DNA from 4 places in the Dermacoccus nishinomiyaensis genome. Region 4 is predicted to be linked to each of the others. Evidence: predicted binding sites of a transcription regulator. Region 4 holds the regulator's gene; each other region holds the start of a gene.
The links. The regulator LexA, encoded in region 4, represses DNA repair genes until DNA is damaged. The targets are predictions, from matches to a motif close to TCGAACANNTGTTCGA.

Region 1 (2,195 bases), 1.4 Mb from region 4:
CCGATGCGCGTGCGGCATCCGGCCACCCAGGCCCGGAACGGCCGCTCCAGACGCCATCCGCGTCGAGGACGCTGACGCGGCTCGCGCTCCCGTCGAGCGTTGGCCCGGAGGTGTGAGTAACCCGCTCCACCGCCTCCGCGCCACCGGCCACCGAGGGACGAGAGCGCACAACAGGCACCTGGAGGTGCAGAACCGGTGTGACGTGCACGTTGGCCAGCGCCAGCAGGACGAGAGCGTCCGCGCGCAGCGCATTGATCGGTTCGCGCAGCGCGACGTCGAGTACGTGCGGGGCCGAGTCGCGAAGCTCCTGTGCGTGGGAGTGGATGGCGGCCTTGAGATCCGCCGCGTCGCGCGCGGGCAGGACCGCGCGCAGCTCCGTCAGGGTCGGGTGCTCGGGGTGTGGCGCGAACCAGACACCGAGCTGTGCCCTTATGTCGATCTCGTCCTCGTCTTCGGTCAACCCCAGGGCGTCGAGGACTCGCGTCGTGCGGTTGCTCGCCGCCGTGGAGCCCGCGGTGGCAGCCTTCGCGTGGATCAGGTGCGGCAACGCCACCGCGATCTGCGCGTCGTCGAGATGCGCCAGCACATCACTGATCTTGACCACCGAACTCATGCGCGCACGCCCGGCGCCGGCCTGCTCGAAGAGGGGACGCAGGCAGTGGCGGATGCGCTCGGCATCAGCGGCCATCGCTTCGGCGTGAGAACTGGACACGCCCAGGGCAGGGCCGAGCGCTGCCGCGGCGAACTCGCCGGGCGTCAGGGGGTAGTCGCGATCGTCCATCGACTCCCACTCGATGTCGTCACGCTCGCGATGGACGGTGTGGTGGCGTGCGGCGAGAGCGTGCATCGTCGCGTCCGCGGAGCGTGACACCCGCGACGCGGTGGCAGCAGCGCGCTCGAGCGAGACAGCGGCCTCCTCGAGCGCTGCGGCCCGCTCGTCGAGCGTCATGACGGGACGTTCGACGAAGGCGCCCTCGGCGTTGAGTGCCTCGTCGAAGAGGGCGTGACTCAGCGCCTCCCAGAGCTCGAACCGATCGAGAACCGGGAGGTTGCGTGCCTGCCGAAGCAGGGTGCGCGCGACCTCGTCCATGACTCCAGTTTAGTACATATGTTCGAACATGGCGAGTTGCGAGGCGAAGAGACGCCGTCATGGCGCGAGGCCTCGGGATCCGCACGTCCGGCCCGGCTCGTGCTACTTCACGGGGCTACGCCGCGCCTACTTCCCCCGCCAGCACGCGCCGAGCAGGACCACGTGGTACTTGAGGTGCGCAGCCTCGGTTGAGCCAACCGTCACGCCACGAACACGCAGAACGGATGCCCGGCGGGTTCGGTGAAGACGTAGAGGGCTTCATCGTCGTCATCGGAGCGGTCGAGCACCTGCGTCGCGCCGAGCGACACGGCGCGCTCCCGCTGCCGTTCGAGCGAGGCCACGGCCGGCACCGTCAGGTCGAGGTGCATCTGCATCGGCACGCGCCCCTCGGGCCACGTCGTGGGTTCGAGGTCCTCGTCGCGTTGAAACGCGAGCGCTCGGCGGCCGCCCGCGTGCGTCAGCACGAGCCAGTCGGCATCATCCGGGCCGTCACTCGGTAGCTCGTCCCGGCGCGATACGTCAGCCCGAGGAACTGCCGATAGAACTCCGCGAGGCGCCGCGGATCACGCGCGTCGAGGACGGTCTGCATCAGCTGGGGGGCATCGCTCATGCGGCCACGGTAGACGGCGTCTCCCTCGCCGTCAGGGGCGAATCGCCGGCACGAACTGCAGGCCCACGGGCCGTCATACTGGCGGCATGACGCAGATTTCGGAGAAGGACGTCATCCTCGCCTACGTGCTGGCGAAGTTCGACGCGATCGTCACCATCGTGCGCGACATGGATGACGCGACGGCCAACGCGACGCTGCCCGTCGCCGGCTCGAACAGCCCCTACGCGCTGCTGACGCACTGCCTCGGGGCGATGCGTCGGTGGTCGAGCACCGTCAACCTGGGGGGCACCGTTCCGCGCGACCGCGACGCTGAGTTCACCGCCACCGGCCCCGTCTCGACGCTCGTCGAACGCGCCGCACGCGAACGTCAGGCCTTCATAGACGACGTCGCCGCCACCGACCTCGACGCGCTCCCGGTGGCCCCGCCGGCCGACCGAGTCGACGCCCCGGCGCGCTCGTATCAGGTCACCGACTGCCGCGCCGTGCTCCTGCACG
Region 2 (2,195 bases), 110 kb from region 4:
GAGGATCGGCTCGAGGCCTGCGGCGGTGCACGCCTCGACGAACTTGACGCTGCCGTACAGACCGTCGCGGTCGGTGAGCGCGAGGCGTCCGTACCCGAGCTCGGCGGCGCGGGCGACGAGTGTCGCGGGTGGGGTCGTGCCGTACTGCAACGAGTACGACGAGGCGACCCGAAGGTGCGTGAACTGCATGGTTCACCTCACCTGGACCGGGGTCATGCGCGAACCGACCGGCGCGAGCGGCGGGAGACCGGCGTGCTCGAGGACGATCTGCAGGAACGTCTCGGCCTGCCGCACGAGATCGTCGGCCTCCCGTGCGGCGGGCACGAGGATGCCTGCGCTCACGGCGCGGCTGCGGCGCCCGCTCTCGGTGAAGAACGCCGCCCATTCACCCAGCTCGGGCGCGTGCTGGGCGAGCGTCACCCACGCACTGCGCGGCTTGGAGCTGAGGCTGCGCGGCGCCTTCCACGCGAGCAACCCAGCAGCGGCGCGCAGCGCCGCGAGATGCGCCGCGACGTAGCGCTGCGAACTCGTCGAGACGGTGCAGGCCTCGACGAGGGTGTCGTGGGAACGCGCGACGAGGTCGAGCAGATCGGTGGAGCAGACGGCAGGGGCGGCGTTCGTCGAGGTGACCGACGTCGACGTGGTCGGGGCTGTGGTCAGGGTCGTCATGGGGCACTTCCTTCGTCGATGGGGCGGGAACGGGCGGTTCAGTCGATGAGCTCAGTCGGTGAGGGCGCGCAGCGACCAGCGCTCACCGTGGTGCACGAGGTGGAAGACCCCGCTCGAGGCGCGGCGCCCGGCCGTCGCCTCGACACGCCAGGTGCGTTGCTCGAGCCGGCGCTGGACGTCAGGGGCGCTCTGCTCGTCAGGTGTCGTGGGACGGGCCGGATCACGCCACCACGGCACCCGTTCACGCCAGGTGTCGAGCACCTGCGTCACCCGGTAGCGACGCCCGCGCCACTCGAAGACCACGGGCTTGCCGCACGCGTCGACCCCCATGGCGACGACGTCGTCGTACTCGCGCATCACACGACCTCCTCCTCGGTGGAGGGCAGAGCCCTCCCCACGAAAATCGAACTTCTGTTCGATGAGAAGAATGTACGACCGACGTCTGACAACCCCGTCAGGTCGCGGTTCTCACGCCGCTACGCGTAGGCTCACTGGTAGCCGATCTGGAAAAGGAAACGCACCGTGCCCGACTCTCTCGATGCGCCGCGCCTGCTCGAACGACTGCAGGAGACCCTCGATGCCGAGGTGAGCCATCAGCGCGACGTCCTCGCCCCCCTCGGCGGCCAGACCGACCTCATGCTCGACGCCGTCGCCACCCTCCTGCGCGGAGGCAAGCGTGTGCGTGCGTCGTTCCTGTACTGGGGTTACCGCGCCGCCGGTGGAGCCGACAGCGACGCCCTCGTGCGCTGCGCCGCGTCGATGGAGCTGTTCCAGGCCGCCGCGTTGCTGCACGACGACGTCATGGACGCGAGCGACACCCGACGCGGCATGCCCGCCGCGCACCGGGCGATGGCCGCCGCGCACCGCAGCCGCGGTCTCGACGGTGACGCCGACCGCTTCGGCGAGGCCGGCGCCATCCTGGCCGGCGACCTGTGCCTGACGTGGGCCGACGAGATGTACGCGACGAGCGGCCTGCCCGCCGACGAGGTCGCGCGCGGTCGCGCCGTCTTCGACCTCATGCGCACGCAGCTCATGGGCGGTCAGTTCCTCGACGTCCTCGAGGCCTCGACGCCCTGGGCGACGATGGGCACGCCCGAGCGCATCGAGCGTGCGCTGCGCGTCATCCGTTTCAAGAGCGCCAAGTACACGATGGAGCACCCCCTGCTCATCGGTGCGGCGAGCGCGGGCGCCTCCCCCCACGTCACGCAGGCCCTGTCGCAGTATGGTCTCGCGCTCGGTGAGGCCTACCAGCTGCGTGACGACCTGCTCGGCGTCTTCGGCGACCCGGCCCAGACGGGCAAGCCCGCCGGCGACGACCTACGCGAGGGCAAGCGCACCGTCCTCGTCGCGCACCTGCTCGACGCCGCCGGTGACGAGCCGGAGGTCGGCACGTTCTTCGCCGAGCGTTTCGGCCACGACGACCTGCGCGAGGACGAGGTCGAACGCATCCGTGTGCTCGCTCGCGAATCAGGGGCCGTCGACGCCGTCGAAGCGCGCATCGCCGAGGGCGCTCAGCGGGCCCGCGC
Region 3 (2,195 bases), 230 kb from region 4:
ACGGCGGCCCGGTGCGGGCGGTGTTCATCCGCGCGCCCTGGGTCGAGGAGGTCGACGCCGGCGTCGAGGTGCTCTCCAGCGTTGCGCTGCCGACGGGCGGTGAGGCCGTCGTCGCCGTGCGTCAGGGCAATCTGCTCGCCACGTCGTTCCACCCGGAGGTGACGAACGACGTGCGCGTCCATGCCCTGTTCGTGCGCATGGTCGGGCACGCTCTCGGATGACGACTGGGGCCGCGGCTCGCGACGGCGCTAGACTGGCCCGCGATCCGAGCGAGCGCGCCCATCTGCCGTCGCGTTCGCCCCGCGCCCCGCATCGGGCGTGTTCGAGCACGGCAGCACGAGCATCCGAGAGGCAGACATGAGCGGTCACTCCAAGTGGGCGACGACGAAGCACAAGAAGGCTGCGATCGACGCCAAGCGCGGCAAGCTGTTCGCGAAGCTGATCAAGAACATCGAGGTCGCGGCCCGCTCCGGCGGCGGTGACCCGACGGGCAACCCGACGCTGTACGACGCCATCCAGAAGGCGAAGAAGTCGTCGGTGCCCAACGACAACATCGACCGCGCCGTCAAGCGCGGCTCGGGCGCCGAGGCCGGTGGCGCCGAGTACCAGGCCCTCACGTACGAGGGCTACGCGCCCGGTGGCGTCGCGCTGCTCATCGAGTGCCTGACGGACAACAAGAACCGCGCCGTCGCCGAGGTCCGCACCGCGTTGCAGAAGAACGGTGGCTCGATGGCGGACTCCGGTTCGGTCGCCTACCTGTTCAACCGCAAGGGCATCGTCATCGTCCCGAAGGCGCAGGGCGACAAGCCCGACACGACGGAGGACGCGCTGCTCGAGATCGTGCTCGAAGCGGGCGCGGAGGATGTCAACGACCTCGGCGAATCTTTCGAGATCGTGTCCGAGGCGGGTGACTTCGTCGGCGTGCGTGAGGCGCTGCAGGCCGCCGGCATCGACTACGACTCGGCCGAGGCGTCGTTCGTGCCGTCGATGGAGGTGCCGCTCGACAAGGACGGCGCGAAGAAGATGTTCCGCGTCATCGAGGCCCTCGAGGACTCGGACGACGTGCAGAACGTCTTTGCCAACGGCCAGGTCTCTGATGAGGTTCTCGCCGAACTGGACGCCGAGGACTGATCCCGGTCGTTCCGTGAGTGATCGACGGCCGTGCCCCGCGGGGCACGGCCGTCGCGTGCATCGGGTACGGTGGATGCGAACAAGTGTTCTATCGGGTGCGTCGTTCGCACCCGTCGAGGCCGGAGGTGTGACGTGCGGGTGCTCGCTGTCGACCCCGGTCTGACGCGCTGCGGCGTGGGCGTCGTCGCGACGGGCCAGGGCTCGACGTTGCAGATCGTGACGGTGGGGGTCATCCGTACCTCGGCAGACCTGCCGTTGCACGAACGCCTCCACGAGTTGCGCGTCGAACTGGACGCCGTGTTCGAGCGCACCCACCCCGATGCGGTCGCCGTCGAGCGGATGTTCGCGCGCCACGACGTCTCGACGATCATGGGCACCGCGCAGGCGTCGGCCGTCCCGATGCTCGCCGCGGCTGAACGCGGCCTGCCGCTCGGGCTGCACACGCCCTCGGAGGTCAAGGCGGCGGTGACGGGTAACGGGCGCGCCGACAAGGCGCAGGTGACGACGATGGTGACGCGCATCCTCGGCCTCGAGGCCGCTCCCAGACCGGCCGACGCCGCCGACGCGCTCGCCCTCGCCATCTGTCATCACTGGCGCGGTGGCGGGTTGGCGCGCCGGGGTGCGAGCGCTGACGGAGCGTCGGCAGCGCCGGCCGCCGTCGCGTACCGGCAGGCTGCGGCTGCCGCGGCGCGACGTTCCCGCTCGGCGAGCAAGACATACCGTGACGCCCTCGGTGCCGCGTCCCAGAGCGCGCCTGCCACTCGACCCGCCAACAGGGGAGTTCGCCCATGATCGCCAGCCTCACCGGTGAGGTGCTCACCGCCCGTCTCGACAGTGTCGTCGTCGAGGTCGGTGGCGTGGGTCTGCTCGTCCACACGACGCCGGCAACCGCCGCCGCGGCACGCCCGGGGGAGTCGATGCGCCTCGCGACGTCCCTGGTCGTGCGTGAGGATTCGCTGACACTCTTCGGCTTCGCCGACGACGACGAACGGGCCCTGTTCGAGCAGGTCCAGACGGTCAGTGGCGTGGGGCCGCGTCTCGCCCTCGCGATGCTCGCCGTGCAC
Region 4 (2,195 bases):
ACGCGGCGCACGTCGACACCCGAACCCAGCACGGGCTCACGTCGAACTGCAGTACTCGAAGCAACCATCGAAACCACTCCTTCTCTCGGGACACCCCCGAGGCGCCGCCACACCGTCACCGGTGCGGCTTCCTCACGCGACACGGTCAGCCCGGAGGGACCGATCGAACACGCGTGCGATAGAACAACTGTACGACACCCGAACGTGCTTTCGAACGGGGCGCACGGATTTCTTCGTACACATTTTTGAAAACTGTGTGCGACACCGCGTACTGTGGGTGATGTCAGATACACAAGCACCGCGCACCGACAACCCCGTCATGGCGGGCATTTCCGCCCCGCCGGAGGGTGCACGTGTCGCCACCGCGACCACCGACGTGCGACGAGGACCAGGAGGGGTCACACCATGGGTGACGTTCATTCGATGCAGGAGCGCACGCCGGGCAAGCTGACGCCACGCCAGCACAAGGTGCTCACCGTGATCCGACGTTCCGTCGACGAGCGCGGCTACCCCCCGAGCCTGCGTGAGATCGGCGAGGCCGTCGGTCTGACGAGCCCGAGTTCGGTGGCCCATCAGCTCGCCGCACTCGAGCGCAAGGGATACCTGCGCCGCGACCCGAACCGCCCGCGCGCCATGGAGGTCGTCTCCCCGGACTCGGGTGCGGCGACCCGCGGCTACCGCGGCAACGCCGTGTCTGCGCTATCCGAGTCGCAGCACGACGAGACGGGCTCGGGCGACGAGCGACCCACGCCGTCATACGTGCCGGTCGTCGGCCGCATCGCGGCCGGTGGCCCGATCCTCGCCGAGCAGGCCGTCGAGGACGTCTTCCCGCTACCGCGTCAGATCGTCGGTGACGGCGAGCTGTTCCTGCTGCGCGTCGTCGGCGACTCGATGATCGATGCGGCCATCTGCGAGGGCGACTGGGTCGTCGTGCGACGCCAGGCCGACGCCGCCAACGGGGAGATCGTCGCGGCACTGCTCGACTCGGAGGCCACGGTCAAGACGCTGCGCCGCAGCGAGGGCAAGACGTGGCTCATGCCCGCGAACGAGGCCTACTCCCCGATCGACGGCGACCACGCGAGCATCATGGGCAAGGTCACGGCCGTCCTGCGCAGCATCTGAGGCGCTGGCCCCGCCGCGCGGATCGGTCCAGCGTGTGGTTGCAACTCGACTCTCAGCCCCTTCTGCGCCCCGACGTTCGACGCCGAGACGTCAGGACGTCGCGAGGTCGAGCCCCAGCGCGTCGCACACGGCGGTGAGGGTCGGGCCGAGGGGTTCGCGCACGACGAGGTCGACCCGCTCCTCGCCACGCATCGCGCCGAGCCCGACGAGGGCGACCGGCTTCTGCTGCTTGAGGGCGGCGAGCACGAACCGGTAACCCGACATCACCTTGAGCGAACTGCCGAGCACGAGCACGCCCCGGCAGCGTTCCACTGCCCGCATCTGCGCCTCCACGACCTCAGGAGCGACGGACTCACCGAACATGACGACGTCCGGCTTCACCGTCGTGGCCTTGCAGCGCAGGCACGCCGGCACGATGACACCGCGCTCCAGCTCGACCGCGACGTCCGCGTCGCCGTCGGCGAGCAGGCGCGCCTGCGTCGGCAGCTGGGGGTTGAGTTCGCGCAGGCGTACCTGGAAGCCACGGCGCCCTTCCCGCGTCCCGCACGCGACGCAGACGACGTGCTCGAGCGACCCATGCAGCTCGGTGACGTCGCGGGCACCGGCACGCGCATGAAGGCCGTCGACGTTCTGCGTCACGAGGTGATCGACGAGGCCGCCACCCTGCAGTCGCGCCAGCGCGACGTGCCCGACGTTGGGTTCCGCCGCGTCGAAGATCTCCCAGCCGACGGCACTGCGCGCCCAGTACCGTTGACGCGCCTCGTGGGTGGCGAGGAACTGTTGGTATGTCATGGGAACCGTGCGGCGCGTGCCGTCGGGGCGCCGGTAGTCGGGGATGCCGGATTCGGTCGAGATGCCCGCGCCGGTGAGGACGAAGAGCCCTCCCGCGCGCACGAAATCGGTCAGTTCCGCGACGCCGCTCATCGTCCTGCCCCTCCCATAGGTCTGCGTTCGATTGTCTCAACAATGGATAAGAGCACGTTATTCTTGGTGCATGATCGATGCAGCCGGGCTCCGCGTCATGAAGGCGATCAGCGACGAGGGCAGCTTCACCGCCGCCGCTGCCGCTCTCG

Region 1: DYE07_RS10060 (HNH endonuclease signature motif containing protein) is a predicted target of LexA. The motif match lies at 1,101-1,116, and genes of this name have one in related genera.
Region 2: DYE07_RS03130 (DUF6504 family protein) is a predicted target of LexA. The motif match lies at 1,073-1,088, and genes of this name have one in related genera.
Region 3: ruvC (crossover junction endodeoxyribonuclease RuvC) is a predicted target of LexA. The motif match lies at 1,207-1,222, and genes of this name have one in related genera.

What each region holds. Positions count from the first base shown of each region.
Region 1 covers NZ_UFXX01000001.1:2,156,379-2,158,573, forward strand. The annotation lists gene DYE07_RS10060 (HNH endonuclease signature motif containing protein) at 1-1,090, opposite strand, end outside; gene DYE07_RS15410 (VOC family protein) at 1,291-1,554, opposite strand; gene DYE07_RS15415 (VOC family protein) at 1,548-1,700, opposite strand; gene DYE07_RS10070 (mycothiol transferase) at 1,787-2,195, shown strand, end outside.
Region 2 covers NZ_UFXX01000001.1:640,048-642,242, forward strand. The annotation lists gene DYE07_RS03120 (DNA polymerase III subunit alpha) at 1-189, opposite strand, end outside; gene DYE07_RS03125 (SAV_6107 family HEPN domain-containing protein) at 193-669, opposite strand; gene DYE07_RS03130 (DUF6504 family protein) at 721-1,026, opposite strand; gene DYE07_RS03135 (polyprenyl synthetase family protein) at 1,192-2,195, shown strand, end outside.
Region 3 covers NZ_UFXX01000001.1:518,175-520,369, reverse strand. The annotation lists gene pdxT (pyridoxal 5'-phosphate synthase glutaminase subunit PdxT) at 1-221, shown strand, start outside; gene DYE07_RS02565 (YebC/PmpR family DNA-binding transcriptional regulator) at 358-1,131, shown strand; gene ruvC (crossover junction endodeoxyribonuclease RuvC) at 1,264-1,923, shown strand; gene ruvA (Holliday junction branch migration protein RuvA) at 1,920-2,195, shown strand, end outside.
Region 4 covers NZ_UFXX01000001.1:746,536-748,730, forward strand. The annotation lists gene DYE07_RS03565 (LysM peptidoglycan-binding domain-containing protein) at 1-68, opposite strand, end outside; gene lexA (transcriptional repressor LexA) at 406-1,122, shown strand; gene DYE07_RS03575 (Sir2 family NAD-dependent protein deacetylase) at 1,213-2,046, opposite strand; gene DYE07_RS03580 (LysR family transcriptional regulator) at 2,117-2,195, shown strand, end outside.